Regions from separate parts of the Pseudochrobactrum algeriensis genome, predicted to be linked through region 1. Evidence: predicted binding sites of a transcription regulator. Region 1 holds the regulator's gene; the other holds the start of a gene.
What was found. The regulator LexA, encoded in region 1, represses DNA repair genes until DNA is damaged. The targets are predictions, from matches to a motif close to TGTTCNNNNTGTGTTCNG.
Positions count from the first base shown of each region.

Region 2: a site for LexA is predicted at 2,257-2,274, ahead of ruvC (crossover junction endodeoxyribonuclease RuvC). Genes of this name have one in related genera too.

Region 1 is NZ_CP075361.1:1,349,866-1,359,132, forward strand. It holds gene KHQ09_RS08320 (ComEC/Rec2 family competence protein) at 1-1,455, shown strand, start outside; gene lexA (transcriptional repressor LexA) at 1,668-2,390, opposite strand; gene KHQ09_RS08330 (molybdopterin molybdotransferase MoeA) at 2,597-3,817, opposite strand; gene moaC (cyclic pyranopterin monophosphate synthase MoaC) at 3,851-4,327, opposite strand; gene trpC (indole-3-glycerol phosphate synthase TrpC) at 4,331-5,128, opposite strand; gene trpD (anthranilate phosphoribosyltransferase) at 5,130-6,152, opposite strand; gene KHQ09_RS08350 (SurA N-terminal domain-containing protein) at 6,206-8,095, opposite strand; gene tpiA (triose-phosphate isomerase) at 8,388-9,152, shown strand; gene secG (preprotein translocase subunit SecG) at 9,265-9,267, shown strand, end outside.
Region 2 is NZ_CP075361.1:2,831,191-2,840,457, forward strand. It holds gene ruvB (Holliday junction branch migration DNA helicase RuvB) at 1-1,028, opposite strand, end outside; gene ruvA (Holliday junction branch migration protein RuvA) at 1,066-1,683, opposite strand; gene ruvC (crossover junction endodeoxyribonuclease RuvC) at 1,680-2,213, opposite strand; gene rcdA (protease adaptor protein RcdA) at 2,475-2,981, opposite strand; gene KHQ09_RS15160 (OpgC family protein) at 3,715-4,935, opposite strand; gene KHQ09_RS15165 (thiamine phosphate synthase) at 5,329-5,994, shown strand; gene KHQ09_RS15170 (tetratricopeptide repeat protein) at 6,007-7,191, shown strand; gene efp (elongation factor P) at 7,530-8,090, shown strand; gene KHQ09_RS15180 (inositol monophosphatase family protein) at 8,535-9,267, shown strand, end outside.

The DNA of each region.
Region 1 (9,267 bases):
GCGCTGGCAGCAGCTATTGTCATGGTGAGCCTGCGTGGCATTGCGGGACTGTTCCCGTCTTTAGCGCTGTATTATCCGGTGAAGAAAATCGCCGCACTGATTTCGCTGTTTTCTTCCGGTTTTTATCTGGCTTTGTCGGGTGCAGATGTGGCGGCACAGCGTAGTTTTATCATGCTGGCCGTGATGCTTTGTGCGGTGATTTTAGATCGTAAAGCTCTGACCTTGCGCAATCTGGCGATTGCAGCGCTGTTCAGTATTCTTGTGACACCGCATGAAATTCTGGGGCCGAGTTTTCAGATGTCTTACTCGGCAACCGGTGCGCTGATTGCAGGCTTTGCATGGTGGAAATTACGCAAGAGACAAAGCAATGAACAGGTAATGCGGCAGACGACATTGGGGGGTAAGCTCAGGATTTGGCTTGGCGGGATTGCGGCGACTTCGCTTTTAGCCGGTACGGCCAGCGGGCTTTTTGCAGCCTTTCATTTTAACAATATGGCACCGCTTGGCATGCTGGGAAATGCACTGGCACTGCCGGTGATCTCGGTACTGATTATGCCTTTCGCTGTGCTATCTCTGCTGCTGATGCCTTTAGGACTGGAATGGCTGCCTTTACAGGTGATGGGCAAAGGCATTGAGCTGGTCAAATGGATTGCGCATTTTGTTGCCGGACTTTCCCCTGATCTGGTCCCCGGCCTGTTGCCCGTGCCGGTATTGTTGCTTTGGACAGCGGCAATGCTTACAGCAATGATCTTTACCAGTCATTTGCGGCTGATATCGCTGTTCTTTCTGATCCTTGGCGGGATTGTACTGAGTATGAACACTTTGCCGGATATTATTATCTCGGAAGATGCCAGACTGGTTGCAGTCCGCCAGAACAATAGTCTTTATGTAAACCGTGCGCGACCGGCTGCGTTCACAACGGATAACTGGCGCAAGGCCTACAGAATCCATGAGGTTAAAACGCCGGATAATAGCAGCGCGGCAAATTCCGGAGGTTTTGTCTGTGAGGACGGGTTATGCAGTTTTGATCTGCAAAACGGGCAGGTGCTGATCTATGCGGAAAACCGGTCTGCGGCAGATATTGCCTGTAATATCGGTGATATTATCGTTCTCGCTTATGCGGGAAACCTGTCTTGTCCCGATAGAAAAGCCAGCATTATTACAGGGGCAGTAACGCGAAGTGCCCCTGTTATCATCACCCGCCAGCAACTGGCACTACAAGGCGTGGCAGAGATTTATCTGAAACCGGATAGCCACAAGCATACAGACAAAGCACAAACTCTTTTTCCAACTATGCAGCAAAGTGCGACTATAAAGGCGCAAGTGCATCAAGCTGGTTTGGCATATAAGCCGGAACAGGCGCAGGTCGTGTTTGCAGTGGGAGAGCCGCAACGACCTTGGCATAGCTACCGCCTCTGGTCCCGTGCTGCCCGCAATCTGGAAGATCCAAAATAAGAACTGTCACACCTTTTTCTGACCGTAGCTATTATGAATGCGTAGTCACAGCATAATAGTGCAGCGAAAATAGCTTGTAGGGCACTATTTGTATCGGGAGGTGCAATACTTAAAATGGCCCGTTATTGCCCATGCAAGAATATGCAGCAGGAGCAATAAACTGCCTGTAGTTGAAAACCGGCAGTAATGCCGGTTTCCGCTCCGCTGGCATATTAGTAGCGGCGTACCAGACCAACCAGTCTGCCCTGAACACGTACGCGGTCAGGACCGAAAATACGGGTTTCATAGGCCGGATTGGCAGCTTCAAGCGCAATAGATGCGCCTTTGCGGCGGAAGCGTTTGAGTGTTGCTTCTTCATCATCGACCAGAGCCACAACGATTTCACCGGCATTTGCAGTATCACCACGGCGGATAATCACTGTATCGCCGTCGAGAATACCGGCTTCGATCATCGAGTCGCCTTTAACTTCCAGCGCATAATGCTCACCGCTGCCAAGCATTTCCGGTGGCAGGGTAATCATATGGGTCTGGGATTGGATCGCAGAAATCGGTACACCGGCTGCAATACGCCCCATCACCGGAACACTGATACCGGCAGGTGCTTCCGGATCGGCTGCAGACGCTGCTTTTTTAGGCAGTTCGGTGACATTCTTTTTGCCGAGATCGCCTTCAATGACACTTGGTGAGAATTTTTTCTGGCTGTTGAGACCTGGTGCAATCGAATCCGGTAAACGCACAACTTCAAGCGCACGCGCTCTGTTTGGCAGACGACGGATAAAACCGCGTTCTTCCAGAGCTGTAATCAGACGGTGAATGCCGGATTTGGAAGCGAGATTGAGCGCCTCTTTCATCTCGTCAAACGAAGGGGGAATGCCGCTTTCCTTCAGGCGGTCATGGATAAACAGCAATAATTCATGTTGTTTACGCGTCAGCATTATACGCTCCCAAAGCCTTTATATTATCTGCCGTTTACTGAAATTATGGTGGCAGATAATGAAGTCGTGCGGACTAAACGCATAACCGCATGCACGGGGCGCGGTTGCGAGAATCAATTTTTAAAACAAACCCAGAACGAACACTATATGTTCCAGTATTGTTCTGCAAGGCTTTAAAAGTGATTAATCCGATTGTTTAAAGGATTTCAGCGTATCATCAGGATTTGACAGCGATCACCGGCTTTAGCTGTTTCCGCAAAGGGCTCACGGATCAGCAGAGCATCCGCACGGGTAATGACGGTCAGCATGGAAGAATCCTGCACCGGCAGAGGCGTTGCCAGTAACTCGCCATCGCTGTTGCGGGTTAGTGCCGCACGGGCATAATCGCGGCGGTTGCCATTGGCAGCCATGTCCTGTGCCAGTCTGGCGCCGGCAATATAGGTGGTCGCGGCTTTGCCTGCCAGACGCGCAACCAGCGGCGCCAGAAACACATAGGAACAAACGAGACTGGAAACCGGATTACCTGGAAGACCAAGAACGAGCAGGGGCACTTTGCCTTCGCGATCCAGCTGGCCGAACATCAGCGGTTTGCCCGGACGCATGGCGATTTTGTAAAAGCCGAGTTCAACGCCGCAATTGGTCAGTGCTTTATGCACCAGATCATGATCGCCGACGGATGCGCCGCCAAGCGTAATCAGAATATCTGCATCCGAAGCTGCAACATTGCGAATGGATTGTTCGATAAGGGCCAAATCATCCGGCACAATGCCCAGATCATCTGCCGTGCCGCCATTGCGCCGTACAATTTCTGCGACACCATAACTGTTGGAGCTGACGATCTGATCTGCCGCAGGAACAGTGCCCGCAGGCACAAGCTCATTGCCGGTAGCAAGAATAGCTGTTTTAGGGCGTTTATAGACTTGCAATTGTGCGTGGCCGGACGCTGCAGCCAAAGAGAGCGATGCCGGATCAAGCAGATGACCGGTTTGCAGCAGACATTCGCCATCTTTGAAATCCAGCCCGCTGAAACGGATGTGACGGCTCTTGCCCACATCCCGTAACAATGTGACCAGATTGCCTTCCTGCAGCGTGTCTTCCTGAATGACAATCGTGTCGGCACCGGCAGGCATTGGCGCACCGGTAAAAATACGCACAGCCTCACCGGATCTGACTGTACCGTCAAAGCCTTTGCCTGCAGCAGATTCACCGATGACTTTCAGTGTCACCGGCAGTTGTTCTGCATCAGCAAAGCGAATGGCATAGCCATCCATAGCCGAGGCATCAAAAGGCGGTTGATTGAATGAGGCAAAGATCGAAGTAGCAAGAACACGGTCACCGGCTTCATGCAGAGCGACGTGCTCATGGCCGGAAGGCATTTTATCCGCGAGCAAAAGCCGCAAAGCCTCATCAACCGGTAATAATGCCATGAAACCTACCCCGTAAAAAATAAGAGCGATATGCTAAGAGCGCTGCCAGTCACCGGATTTACCGCCGGTTTTGCTGTCGACGGCGATATTGCCGATGACCATGCCTTTATCGGCAGCTTTTGCCATATCATAAATCGTCAGGCAGGCGACGGAGACAGCTGTGAGCGCTTCCATTTCCACACCGGTTTTGCCGGTCAGTTTGACTGTCGCACTGACCCGCAAACCAGGCAGCGCCTCATCCGGCTCGATATCAACCGAGACTTTGCTCAGCATCAATGGATGGCAAAGCGGTATCAGATCAGATGTTTTCTTTGCGGCCATAATACCGGCAAGACGGGCTGTGCCGATTACATCGCCTTTGGCTGCATTGCCGGAAAGGATCAGCTCAAGCGTCTGTTTTTGCATCGTGACACAACCCGATGCGGTCGCAATGCGCATAGTCTCGGCTTTGTCGCCGACATCGACCATATTCGCAGCGCCGCTTTCATCGAGATGTGTCAGCTTGCTCATAATTTACTCTTTGCCGGTCAGGAGTTTGCGGGTTGCACTGGCCACATCCTGCTGGCGCATCAGGCTTTCACCGATCAGGAAGGTGGAGATGCCGGATTTCTGCAAACGCAGGCAATCATCATGGGTGAAGATACCGCTTTCACCAACCAGCAGGCGGTCATCCGGCACCATGGCTGCCAGACGCTCAGAAACTGCAAGATCAACTTCGAAAGTACGCAGGTTGCGGTTGTTGATGCCGAGCAGGCGTGAAGACAATTTGAGTGCCCGTTCCATCTCCGCTTCATCATGCACTTCGATCAATGCATCCATGCCAAGCGAAAAGGCTGTGTCTTCCAGCTCTTGTGCCATAGCATCGTCAACACTTGCCATGATGATGAGAATGCAATCCGCACCCCAATGACGTGCTTCATAGACCTGATAAGGATCAAACAGAAAGTCTTTGCGTAGCGCTGGAAGAGAGCAGGCAGCGCGCGCCTGTTGCAGGAATTCCGGTGCACCCTGAAAACTTGGTGTATCTGTCAGAACAGAAAGACAGGCCGCACCACCATCTTCATAGGCTTTTGCCAATGCAGGCGGATCAAAATCCGGACGGATCAGACCTTTGGACGGGCTGGCTTTTTTGATTTCCGCAATCAGACCGAAAGAACCGGCAGCCTGCTTTGCTTCCAATGCTTTAAGGAAACCACGGGCAGGCGGCTGATCGGCCGCAGCTTTTTTCACGTCTGCCAATGGCAAACGTGATTTGGCTTCTGCAATTTCAACAAGCTTATAGGCTTCGATCTTTTTGAGAATATCGGTCATTTTATTCACTTGTCTTGCTGTTCGATACAGCAATCAGCTGATCGAGTTTGGCTTTGGCCGCGCCGCTGTCAATCGACTGTGCAGCAAGGGCAATACCTTCTTTGATATCTTTGGCCTTGCCGGCAATCACTAATGCAGCACCGGCATTGAGTAGCACGATATCGCGATAAGCACCGGCTTCACCGCCAAGTACGCGCAGCAGGGCAGCCGCATTGTGCTGTGCATCGCCGCCTTTGAGAGCGTCAAAAGCAACGCGCTTCAGGCCGACTTCTTCCGGTGTGATTTTAAATTCGGTGATTTCACCATTATGCAGCGCTGCAATATTGGTGGTGCCTGCGGTGGTCATTTCATCCAGACCATCGCCATAAACAACCCAGACATGATCTGAGCCGAGCTCTTTCAGCACTTTGGCGATCGGCAGTACCCAGTCGCGGGAGAAAACACCGACGAGCTGATGTTTAACACCAGCCGGATTGGCGAGCGGGCCAAGCAGGTTGAAAATTGTACGGGTGCCAAGCTCTACACGGGCAGGGCCGACATGGCGCATCGAAGAGTGATGCATCGGCGCAAACATAAAGCCAAGACCTGCATCATGAATGCAGCGGCTGATTGTTGCCGGATCGGCCTCAATATTAATGCCCAGTTCTGCCAGTGTATCTGCCGCACCGGAGCGCGAGGACAAAGCGCGGTTGCCGTGTTTGGCAACGATCACGCCTGCGCCCGCAGTCACAATGGCTGCACAGCTGGACACGTTATAGGAACCGGACTGATCGCCGCCGGTGCCGACAATATCAATTGCACCGGCAGGTGCATCGACGGGGATCATTTTCGCCCGCATTGATTCCACAGCGCCTGCAATTTCTGCAACGGCTTCACCGCGCATACGCAGAGCCATCAGAAAACCGCCGATCTGGGCAGGGGTGGCGGAGCCGGACATCATAATGTCAAACGCTGCTTTGGACTCCGCCTGAGTTAAAGGTGTGCCTGTAACAGCTTTGGCAATGTAGCTTTTGAAATCTGACATAGTGTACTCGAATCTTTAGTGAGGCTCCGCCTGCCTTCAAAGGTGAGAAGGCGTTAGAAGGAAAGAGCCTGATCCATCAGGGTCTGATTGATTTTAACCGGATATTCGCTCTGCAGACGGCCGACGAGCTGTTCCAGCAGGTCGTCACCAATGCGTGAGGAAATCGCATCGCGTGTGCCCTGTGGCAGGCTTTCCGCGCTGACACCGGCAGGCTCGGTTGTCTCAATCACTTTGAAAAGGATCTGGGTTTCTTTATTGATGCCGCTTGCAACGCCTGTGAGATTTTCTGCACCGCCGAAGATCTGCGCAACCGCAGCCTCGGACAGTTCAGAATCTGTAGCAGTACGGGTCAGGCCGCGTTTGGTCTGTTTTTCAACGCCGGCTTCCTGAGCAAGAACATCCAGAGTTTCACCGGCTTCAAGACGCTTACGCAGCTCTTCAGCTTTGGCTGTCAGACGCTTTGCTGCTTCATCCTGTTTCCACTCGGCTGCAACCTGATCTTTGACTTCATCAAATGTTTTGTCGCGGGCAGGTGTCACGCCATCCAGCTGATACCAGATATAACCACGGGTCGGAGTTGGCAGTGCATCATTATCAATGCCCTGATCCGACTGGTAAACAGAGGTCAGGAAGGAAGGCAGCTGCGGCAGATCAGCAACCGGCTTACCGTCCGGAGCATTACCGTTCACATCAACAGCTTCTACGGTTTTAACTTTGAGCTTCAGCTTTTCAGCAGCCTGCGCCAGCGTTGCGCCATTACCGCGTTCTTCTTCAAACGAGTCATGAACCGCATTCAGCGAGGTCAGCGCCTGTGTCAGAGCCAGAGTTTTACGGATTTCCGGTGCAACTTCTGCTTCTGTTTTCACAGCTGCAGTCTCAATTGCGCTGACATGCAGCAGCACAGGGCCGAATGCGCCTTTTACAACATCGCTTGTACCATTGGCAGGCAGAGCGAAAGCTGCATCAGCAATCACTGCATCCGGCAGATCGCCTTTTACAAATGTGCCGAGTTTGACATCTTCAGGCTTTTTACCGCTCTGGGTAACAAGATCAGCAAAGCTGGTGCCGGATTTGATTTTATCCGAAGCTGCTTTTGCTTCTTCTTCATTGGCGAAATTCAGCTGCTCAAGAGTACGCTTTTCTTCAGTCGAGAAACGGGCAATGTTCTTTTTGTAATATTCCTGAATCTCTTCCGGCATTACATCGGCTTCGTTGACGATGTCCTGCGCTTCAAGCGGCACATAGCTGACTTTGCGATATTCCGGTGCGCGGTAATTGCCGAGATGGCCATCATACCATTTTTTCAGTTCAGCATCATCAGGCGTGGCGATTGTGTCGGCTTTTTCCTGAGTCAGCGTGATGTAATCAACTGTGCGGCTTTCACCGTCATAAAGCGCCAGCGCCTTGAACAATGTGTCCGGTGCGCTCATGCCGTCTGACACAGCTTCAACGATCTGCTGACGCAGCGCATATTTGGTGCGGCTGTTGAAATAGTCCTGCGCGCTCATACCGGCCTGACGCAGCACTGCGTTAAACTGGTTGTTGGAGAAGCGGCCGCTGGAATCCAGAAATGCCTGATCTTCACCGGTAAGACGGGCGAGGTGATCTTTCGACATGCCCAGACCCATCTGGCGTGCCTGTTCATCAAGCAGCACGCCTGCAACCAGCTGGCCGGTTACCTGTGACGGAATGCCGAGCGCTTTAGCCTGATCGCGGGTCAGCTGCTGACGCAGCTGGTTGGAAACAGCAATCACCTGACGGTCATAGGCCAGACGATATTCAGTCGGTGATACGGATGAGCCTCCGGCCTCCAGAACAGCATTGCCGCTGAAACCTTCACGGAACACATCTGCGATACCCCATGCTGCAAAAGAGAGGACGAGAAGACCGAGAAAGAATTTCGAGACCCATGATTTGGATGCAGTGCGCAAGCTGTCAAGCATAGAAGTACCTTTGTGGAGTAAACTCACTTTGTTAAATAAGGGGATAGCCGCCGATGATAATGCAGTCAAACGGAAACCTGCCTTCAGGGCACTAAGAACGAAAAGAATTGTGGCATTATTGCCGTTAAAGCCATGTTGAGCGATGCGTTTGGGGATTTGCTTTCAGGTCTGAATTTGCTAGAGCGGTTTCAGTTTTGGGCACGAACCGGCTCTGCCGCACCGGTCTAAACCGGCGAGGCCGTGTCAGAAGCCGCTATGCAATGCGGCTGAAATCATTGGTGAGGAGGGTGTAATGACCCCGGAAATACGTCCGCTTGTTGCGGGTAACTGGAAGATGAACGGCACCGGCGAACAGCTGGGTGAACTGCGCGCAATCGCTGCCAATCTCAGCACGGATATCGGTCGTAAGTTCGATGTTGTGATCTGCGTACCTTCCACTCTTATTTCGCGTGCTGCGGCCACACCGGAAACCGATGCTATCGGCGTTGGCGGTCAGGATTGCCATGCAGCAGAATCAGGCGCGCATACCGGCGATATTTCTGCACTGATGCTGAAAGAAGCAGGCGCAAGCCATGTGATCCTCGGTCATTCCGAGCGCCGTACAGATCATCATGAGACCAGTGAAGCCGTTTGCGCCAAAGTACAGGCCGCTTGGAAAACCGGTCTGACCGCGATTGTCTGCGTTGGCGAAACCGCTGAACAGAAGCAGGCCGATCAGACCCTTGAAATCGTTGGTCAGCAGATCGCAGATTCGCTACCTGAAGGTGTGACACCGGAAAATACCGTTGTTGCCTATGAGCCTGTCTGGGCAATCGGCACCGGCCTGACACCAACCGTTTCAGATGTGCGCACGGTACACGCTTTCATCCGCTCGAAGCTCATTGAGCGTTTCGGCGCCAAGGGCGCGCATCTGCGTCTGCTCTATGGCGGTTCGGTCAAACCGAATAATGCTGTTGAATTGCTCGGTGTTGCTGATGTGGATGGCGCGCTTGTCGGCGGTGCCAGCCTGAAAGCTACCGATTTTCTCGCAATTTGCGACGCCTATCGCGTGCTCTGAATTTGAATAAATATCAATCCCTTGCAAGCATTCGGTTGCAGGGGGTTGGATTGTCGGATAAATCCGTGTAGAAAGCCGTTTCTACTCCTATAAGAAAGCAGTCCGGAAACCCATG
Region 2 (9,267 bases), 1.5 Mb from region 1:
TCAAACAGGGTGATCTGCCGTGCAGCCAGATCAGTCGGTGCCGTCAGCCCAAGATGCTGCCATGCAAGTGCTGTCAGCACACGACCGCGCGGTGTACGCTGCAAAAAGCCCTGCTGGATCAGATAGGGTTCAATAATATCTTCAATCGCATCGCGGGGTTCAGACAGACCGGCGGCAATCGTCTCAATTCCCACAGGTCCGCCGCCAAAATTGCGTGCAATCATATTAAGATAACGGCGATCCAGCTGATCAAGACCAATATTATCCACTTCCAGACGGATCAGCGCCTCATCGGCGATTTTCGCATCCACAATGTCTGCTTTTGCTACCAGCGCAAAGTCACGGACACGGCGCAGCAAACGTCCTGCAATGCGCGGTGTTCCGCGTGCACGCCGCGCAATCTCGCGTGCACCATCATCGGAAATATTCAGCTGCATCAGCCGTGCACCGCGGTGCACAATATATTCCAGCTCATCAACCGTATAGAAATTCAGCCGTACCGGAATACCGAAACGGTCGCGCAAAGGCGTGGTCAGAAGACCGAGACGGGTTGTCGCCGCCACCAGCGTGAATTTCGCCAGATCAATCTTGACGGAGCGTGCCGCAGGCCCTTCGCCGATAATCAGATCGAGCTGATAATCTTCCATCGCCGGATAGAGAATTTCTTCCACCGCAGGGCTGAGACGATGAATTTCATCGATAAACAGCACATCGCGGTCTTCAAGATTGGTGAGCAATGCAGCCAGATCACCGGCTTTGGCAATCACCGGCCCTGAGGTGGAACGGAAATTAACGCCGAGTTCCTTGGACATAATCTGCGCCAATGTGGTTTTGCCCAAGCCCGGAGGGCCGACAAACAACACATGATCCAGCGCCTCACCTCGGGTTTTGGCTGCTTCGATAAAAATTTTCAGATTAGCGCGTGCTGCCGCCTGACCGACAAAATCATCAAGGCTTTGCGGGCGCAAAGCCGTGTCCGTATCCTCCCCGCGCTTTTGCGCAGAAATCAGACGATCTTCATCACTCATCAGTTACACCCGCATTTCATTTTCTCAGGCAACGCTCTTATCGCGCCAGTTCTTTCAATCCAAGCCGGATCAGCTTGGCAGAATCTGCATCTTCTCCGGCCTCGCGCAAGGCACTGGCCACCGCATTGGCAGCCTGATCGCGTGAATAGCCGAGATTGCTCAGCGCGGAAACTGCATCACTCACTGCCGTGGAAGCCACACCCTCACCGATTTCCTGCTTCAGTCCGATATTGGCCACAGCATCACCGGCAAATGCAGGCGCCTTATTTTTCAACTCGGTCACAATGCGCTCGGCTACTTTTTTGCCGACACCCGGCGCACGGGACACCATAGCAATATCACGCAAAGCAATGGCATTGGCGAGTTCAGACGGCGTTAATGTGCCCAGCACTGCCAGTGCCACTTTGGCACCAACGCCCTGTACATTCTGCAACAGACGAAACCACTCACGCTCCAATGCCGTGCCGAAGCCGTAAAGCCGCAGCACATCTTCACGCACATAGGTCTCAATCAGCAGAATTGCCGCTTCACCCGCTGAAGGCAGATTGCCCAGCGTGCGCGCAGAACAGAAAGCCACATAGCCGACCCCATGCACATCAAGAATGACGTGATCGTCAGCAATTTCATCGACAACACCTTTCAGTTTCCCGATCATGATATGGCTGCAATCCTCCCGCTTTTCTTCAGTTCTGCCAAATTATACAGGCTGTGCCGGTTATGGGCATGACAAATGGCAATCGCCAGCGCATCCGCCGCATCGCTGGTATCAAAACTCGCCCGCGGCATCAGCACTTTGACCATCATATGAATTTGCTGTTTTTCACCGTGGCCGACACCAATAACGGATTTTTTCACCGCATTCGGCGCATATTCAGCCACTCGCAATCCGGCCTGTGCAGGCACCAGCAGCGCAATACCGCGCGCCTGCCCCAGCTTCAGCGTTGCCGCCGCATCTTTATTGACGAATGTATGTTCAACAGCCGCTTCATCCGGCATCATCTGATGCAGGACAGCGCTCAATCCTTCATGCAGCTGGCATAAACGCGAGGCAAGATCCATTTTGTCATCAGAGGTGACAGTTCCCGCTGCAATAAAATGCAGGGAATTACCCATGGACTCAATCACGCCCCAGCCGGTGCGGCGCAAACCCGGATCAATACCAATAATGCGAATCGCCTGTTTCATATGCTGACCTTACCTTGTGTAAGGTGCATTCAACAATCAAAATGTGAACAAAATGGAAACATCGCAATTTAAAGACAGGAGAAGATGCCAGAGCATGTCTGGCTCAAATGGGTTTATTTAGCGTTCGCGAACATGCGACAATTAAATGAAACCAGAGCGTGTGCATTTAATCATAGCCACTGCGCTCGCTCTGTCTTTATTTTTTACGCATGTCGTTATCAGAAAACCGGTTCCCACTTTTCCGCGACATGCTCCGGCAGATCAATTACTGCCAAATGCTGTGCGCAACAGAACGATCTGATCCGAAACCGGATTACCCTTGCACTCAACCAGTTCACGGATCGGCTGATGATAGCTATCACCATCCATACAGCGCACGCGATCCTGAAGATGCAGCGAATGCGCAATCATATCGCGGAAAGCCTGCGGCAGTTCTTTCCAGCCTGCAGTCTTTTCACCGGCAGAATGGGTTTCCAGACTGACCTTTGCCTTCTCTTTTGCCACCATTTCGCGCGGCATATCGCCGGAACGGCTGGCACGCAATAGCAAAAGCCAGGAGGCAATATGCATCAGACGCGAGGTCAGACGCATGGATTCTGCGGCATAAAGTGTTGCAGCCTTGTGAGACAGAGAACGCGCAGCGTCTTTCCCCTCACCGTCAAGATAAGCGGCGGCTTCTTCCACCAGCGCCATACCTTCACTGTAAAGCGGTTTGAAACTGTCTGAAAACACCATACGCTCCGACAGACGGATCATATTATCCGGCACTCTGTTTTCGCTGCGATGTGTCTGTTCCATCATCTTGTTCTGCTCACTGGCAACTGCAGTTCACTGAACCGCAATTGTAATTTTTGACAAGCATTCCGACCACGTAAGGCACCGTATTTTCTCCGGTTTATAACCGGCCAAACAGGCGAATCCCCTATAATCAGGCTGCACTTCACTCGTTTGCATCACAAAGCGTGATCGTAAAAAACCGTTTGGCTATGGCCTATCCAAGCAAAATGCACGCTCATACACGCTCGCGCAATAATATGGTTAAAGAAAGATGAATTGTGATTTTGTGCTTGCCAGAGCAAATAATGCTATCCAGACGAATAAAGTAAGCCTGTTCAGATAGTTAAACAGAATCGCCCGTATTTTCTGCCAACAGCAACGCCTGCCCGCAAATTTTCTCAGAAACTCTTTATCCACAAAGCGGCTCTCAACTGCGGATAAACAAAGCAGGTCCGGAAATAAAAAAAGAGCCGCAAAAGCGGCTCTCAGAAGTTTAACAGGGAGGCGTCATACAGAGGGACCAAGTCCACTCGGTAAGAATCCGGCAAAACCGGATAGCCTTATATTCTTTTGTTAACTTTAATATTTGGTTAATGCGGTAAGTTCAGTTTCTAGAGCCTATCGCATTTAATTGTATCCGCTGCGCTTGCTCTATTTCCTTATTTCTACGCATGTCGTTATCGGAAAACCGGTGCCCACTTTTCCGCGACATGCTCTGCCACTTTCAAGACGCAGGAACCGAACGCGGCTTCACAGCTATAGGAGCTGGTTTCCGGCTTTCTGCCGCCCGTGCGGATCTTGCGATTTCCGGCACTGGGCTTTTCGAAACTGCTTTGCCTTTCCAGCCGATGCGCGGCAGCCATTCCAGATAATAGACCAGCGCAAACTGAGCCATAATACCGCCTGCAATCAGCAAGGTGTCAAAGGACAGGCTCACCGGATAAACATGGCGCAGCGCCTGACCAACCATCGCCAGAATAGTACCGGCTACAAAAACCGGCAGCGAATGTTTACCCAGCAAGGCCAGCGGATGGTTCATATCAAGACGGGCTTTTTCCGACAGCGCAGGAATACCGGCAATCACATAGGCAAGCGCCAGCACATGCAACAAACGGGTTGCCGAGAGATAGGTCTTGTCAAAACCGGTCAGCACCGCAGGCAGGCCGAAGGAAATATCCCAGTTCGGATGCGTCACACGTAGCCACAGCAGGGAGAAAACCAGATAACCGATCGCCGCAATCATCAGCGGACGGTTCTGATCAAAGCGGCCGCCCTGCTTCACATAGGTCATCGCACCAATACCGATGGCGAACAGAAACTGCCACGACAACGGATTAAGGAACCACACGCCCTGTGTCGGATAATTCACCGGCGCAATATGATAATAGCCGGACAGAAACCAGATCGAACAGGAAATTGTCAGCATCAGCGAAATGCTGATCCGCGACAGATAAAGCATGACCGGCGCAAACAGCATCAGTACCAGATAGAGCGACAGAATATTATTATAGCCGAGCTGGTGGCCAAGCGTGGCCAGACCGACAAAAGCCTGCGCAGGCTGTTCCATCACAGTCTTGATATTAATCATTTCCAGCATTTCCGGCCGTTTCATATAAATGGCCGTAAAACCGAAAATCGCCAGTGTGATGAGCGTTGTCATCATCTGCGCCATATAAAGCGTCATCGACCGGCGTGCCATTTTCAATGACAGCAACAGACGATTGCCTTCAACAAATTTGGAACTATAGGCAAGCGCAACAGCCAGACCGGAAATCAGCACAAAAGCTTCAGCAGAATCGGAAAAACCGAATTCGCGATGCGTGAATTTCTCATAAATTGTGCCCGGAACATGGTTGATGAAGATCGTCAGCAATGCCATCGCCCTGAAAACATCAAGACGCGTATCGCGCATTTTCACCATCTGTCCTGCATTATGTATTGTCATTGCCAGCCTGCCTTTTGCCTGACTTGCCTGAATGTTTTCATCTCTCAAGAAGCGAAAACATGTCCTGCAGACAGTTTTTGTCTGCATACAACAATACGACTCAAATGGGACACGAAAGCGGCTAAGCTACTGCTTACCCCCATCACATTATTTTCCAGAACTAAACAAAACGACAATGACAATAAGTTGTTAGCATCAAGATCGAAGGGAAATTCGGGGAAAAGGACAGCGCTCCGATGTTTTTGCACCTGTCTTTAAAAACCGCGTTATCTTTTGGCAAATATGCTCTAAACAGAAGATAATGACCGGTATATTGCATATTTTACACTATGCAATTCCCGAACTTTGCCATTTTTATGGGCTATTGGCGCCCGCTCAACGAGGCTTTATCTGATGAAATTTCCTGCAAACCGTCCGCGTCTGGTGCTGGTTGTCCCCTCTCCTTCTTCAGAAGGGCATACAGCAGATACGCTGCTTGCCACGCTGGATAAAGCCCTGACTGCAGGCGACATTGCCAGCGTCATTCTCGACAATGGGAAAACCGACGAGGCATCCTTTCAGGCTTTTGCAACATTGGCCGTCGGCAAAATTCAGGCAGCAGGTGCCGCAGCCATTATTCTGAACGATACCCGCACTGCCGGTCGTGTCGGCGCAGACGGCGTGCATATTGAAGGCTCTCTGGCTGATATTGCAGATGCAGTTGAGCGCTATACGCCGAGAATGATTGTCGGCACCGGCAATGTAAAAGAGCGCCACACAGCGCTGGAAGTCGGTGAGTTGCAGCCGGACTATATGTTCTTCGGCAAAATCGGTGCAGATACCAAACCGGAAGCCCATCCGCGCAATCTTTCACTGGCTGAATGGTGGGCGGCAATGGTTGAGATTCCTGCTATTTTGCAGGCCGGTGCAAAACTGGATGATCTCGCGGCTTGTTTTGCCACACAGGCGGAATTTATCGCGTTGGGTACCGCTGTGTTTTCCGCAGAAGATCCTGCACAGGTTATTGCCGATGCAAACCGCCAGCTCGATGAGATGAGTGCGGCTGAGACTGAAGAGTAACAGAGTTAGACCATGCTGAAAAAATCCGTTTTGTTCAACAGCACCTGTGCTTTCTGGTTGGTTGCCGCAGCGGCATCTATGCCGGCAACCACTGTCATGGCTGCAGAGGCCGCAAAACCGGCACCTGAGAAAACAGTGCCTGAAGCTGACAAGTCCAAAGCTGACAAGCCCAAAACGGACAAAACAGAGACGGATAAACCGGCAGATCCGACCGGCGCATCTATGGATGTACCGGCGGTTTCAACCGGCTTCACTATTCCGGAACTTGCCGGATCATGGTCGAAAAATCAGGCTGAAAAATCTGATATGCTTCAGCAACCGGCAACGACCGATGCCATGCCCGCTTTTAACGAGAACCGGTTCGGAGACAAAATTGCCGATCCGGCCTTTGGTGCATTTCAGCGCGGTCTTTATCTGACAGCCTTCAACCTCGGCATGGAACGCGCCAAAGCCGGTGATCCGGCGGCACAAACGCTGGTAGCGGAAATCTATGCCCGTGGTCTTGGCGTCAAATCCGATCAGAAACAAGCAGCGCACTGGTATGGCTTAGCCGCAGAAAAAGGCGAACATGAAGCCCAGTTCCGCTACGCCGCCATGCTGCTTCAGGGCATCTATGTCACCAAGGACGCGAAAAAAGCTGAAGAGCTGATGCAAAAAGCGGCCGAGGCAGGCAATGCCATGGCGCAATTCAATTATGCGCAAATGCTGATGATGCGCCGTCCCGGAGCCAAAGGGCTGGATGAAGCCGCACCATGGTTCCAGAAAGCGGCAGATGCCGGACTGGCCGATGGTGAATATGCTGTCAGTCAGCTGCTTGCCAATGGCACCGCAACAATCAAACGCGACGATGCGCAGGCACGGGAATATTTATTGCGTGCTGCCCGCAAAAATTATGACACGGCACAGCTTGATCTGGGCACATGGCTGGTCGAAGGGCGCGGCGGTGAGCGCAATTATGATGCCGGTTTCCGCTGGATGCTGACAGCAGCGCGGGGCGGCAATATTGCAGCCATGGCGCGTGTGGCACGGCTTTATCGTGACGGTATCGGCACAGACGGCAATTCGGTTGAGGCTGCGGCATGGTATATTCTGGCGCGGCGCTCAAAACTCAATGCCAAAGACCTCGATTCTTTCATGGACGGGCTGACAGATGAAGAAATTCAGCAGGCCATCGCCCGTGCAAACAATCTGCGCTGACCGGTAAAATTGCATTTTGCTAGCATAGAGCGCCATGCGCCCGATTGGGCGCATAAAACTCGCTCTGACACTTTGAATGAGAGCATAATTTTCGCTTAAACTGATTCAAGTTTAAGAAATTATGCTCTAGTGCAGCCCGAAGTCCGGCAAAGCATCGTATCAGACTTGCTAAAATTGCAGATTTATGGTCTTGAAAACCCCGATTGATATGGCTTGAGAGCCCTCTGATACCGCCTGCGGCATTTTTTGCCAAACCGCCACCGGTTTTGCGCGAAGCGACGCAGAATTTCAAAGGGTAAATCAGAGAAAATTTCACACTAATTCCGGATTGAACGAATATGAAGATCAACGGTAACGAAATCCGTCCCGGCAATGTCATTGAGCACAATGGCGGCCTGTGGGCAGCAGTTAAATGCAACGCGGTTAAACCAGGTAAAGGCGGCGCCTATAATCAGGTTGAACTGAAAAACCTTATCGACGGCACCAAGCTGAATGAACGTTTCCGTTCCGCTGAAACTGTTGAGCGCATCCGTCTTGAGCAGAAAGACTTCTCTTTCCTCTATGAACAGGGTGAAGCTCTGATTTTCATGGATACCGAAAGCTACGAACAGCTCGAACTGAACAAAGACTTTGTTGGTGAGCGCGCTGCATTCCTGCAGGACGGCATGATGGTCACCGTTGAAATGCACGAAGAACGCCCGATCGGCATTCGTCTGCCGGATCAGGTTACACTGGCAATCACCGAAGCTGATCCGGTTGTTAAAGGCCAGACAGCGGCTTCTTCCTACAAGCCTGCAATTCTGGAAAACGGCATCCGTATTCTCGTGCCGCCTTTCATTGAATCCGGCGAACGCGTTATCGTTGACACCAACGAACTGACCTACGTATCCCGCGCCTGATCCGGCTCAAATACCCCCTGTACTCTTCAGGATTTAAATATTGTTTCATCCGCAAGGCATGCTTTGCGGATGAAAAAGCTGTTAAGCACATTGACATTTGTGAATAGATCCAGAAAACGAAAGCACTTTTCGGAGAATGTGCGCGTGCTCATATTATCGGGCTGCGTCGATCTGATCCGGCCGTGCCGGACTATGCTCTAAACAGTCTCTCGCTTTTAGCTCAGATATTATTTATGCATGATCTTTATGCATATAAAAGATTATCCGGCGAACAGACGCTGCTCACATTTAACGTCTGTGCCAGCCGGTTTCCACACATGAAAACTGCCCCTCGTCTTTGGTGAGGCTTAGCGGTTTTCTCTTTGACACGAACGCATAAATTGTACCGGCCGGCGATGCAGACTTCAGCCAGCACCGGACTTATGCACTGACAGGACGAAAAATATGGCGCGCTCAGCAATTCTCAACGTTATGGTTCAGGCCGCAATCAAGGCCGGACGCTCACTGGCGCGTGATTTTGGTGAAGTACAGAATCTGCAGGTCTCGCTCAAAGGCCCCGGCGATTATGTAAGTCAGGCCGATAAAAAAGCCGAAGATATTATTTTCAGCGAACTGCGCCGTGCGCGTCCTGATTATAGCTTTCTGATGGAAGAACGCGGCGCGGTTGAAGGTGCTGACAGCCAGCACCGCTGGATCGTTGATCCTCTCGACGGCACCACCAACTTCCTGCACGGTATTCCGACCTTTGCCGTTTCCATCGCTCTTGAGCGTCAGGGACAGGTTGTTGCCGGTGTGATCTACAATCCTGCAACGGACGAACTTTATACCTCTGAGCGTGGTGGCGGTGCATTCCTCAACGACCGCCGCCTGCGCGTTGCAGCCCGCTCCAAGCTTTCCGATGCTGTGATTACCCATGGTATGCCGCATCTGGGTCGCGGCAAGCATGGTCACTACCTCATCGAACTGCGCAATGTTATGGGTGAAGCCGCCGGTATGCGTGCGTTTGGCGCCGCTTCTCTGGAACTCGCTTATGTCGCTGCCGGTCGCGTTGACGGCTACTGGGATGAGCCGCTGTCCCCTTGGGATATGGCAGCCGGTATTCTGATGGTGCGTGAAGCCGGTGGCTTTATCTCCGACAAAAACGGCCAGCAGGACATGTATGAGCAGAAAAACATCG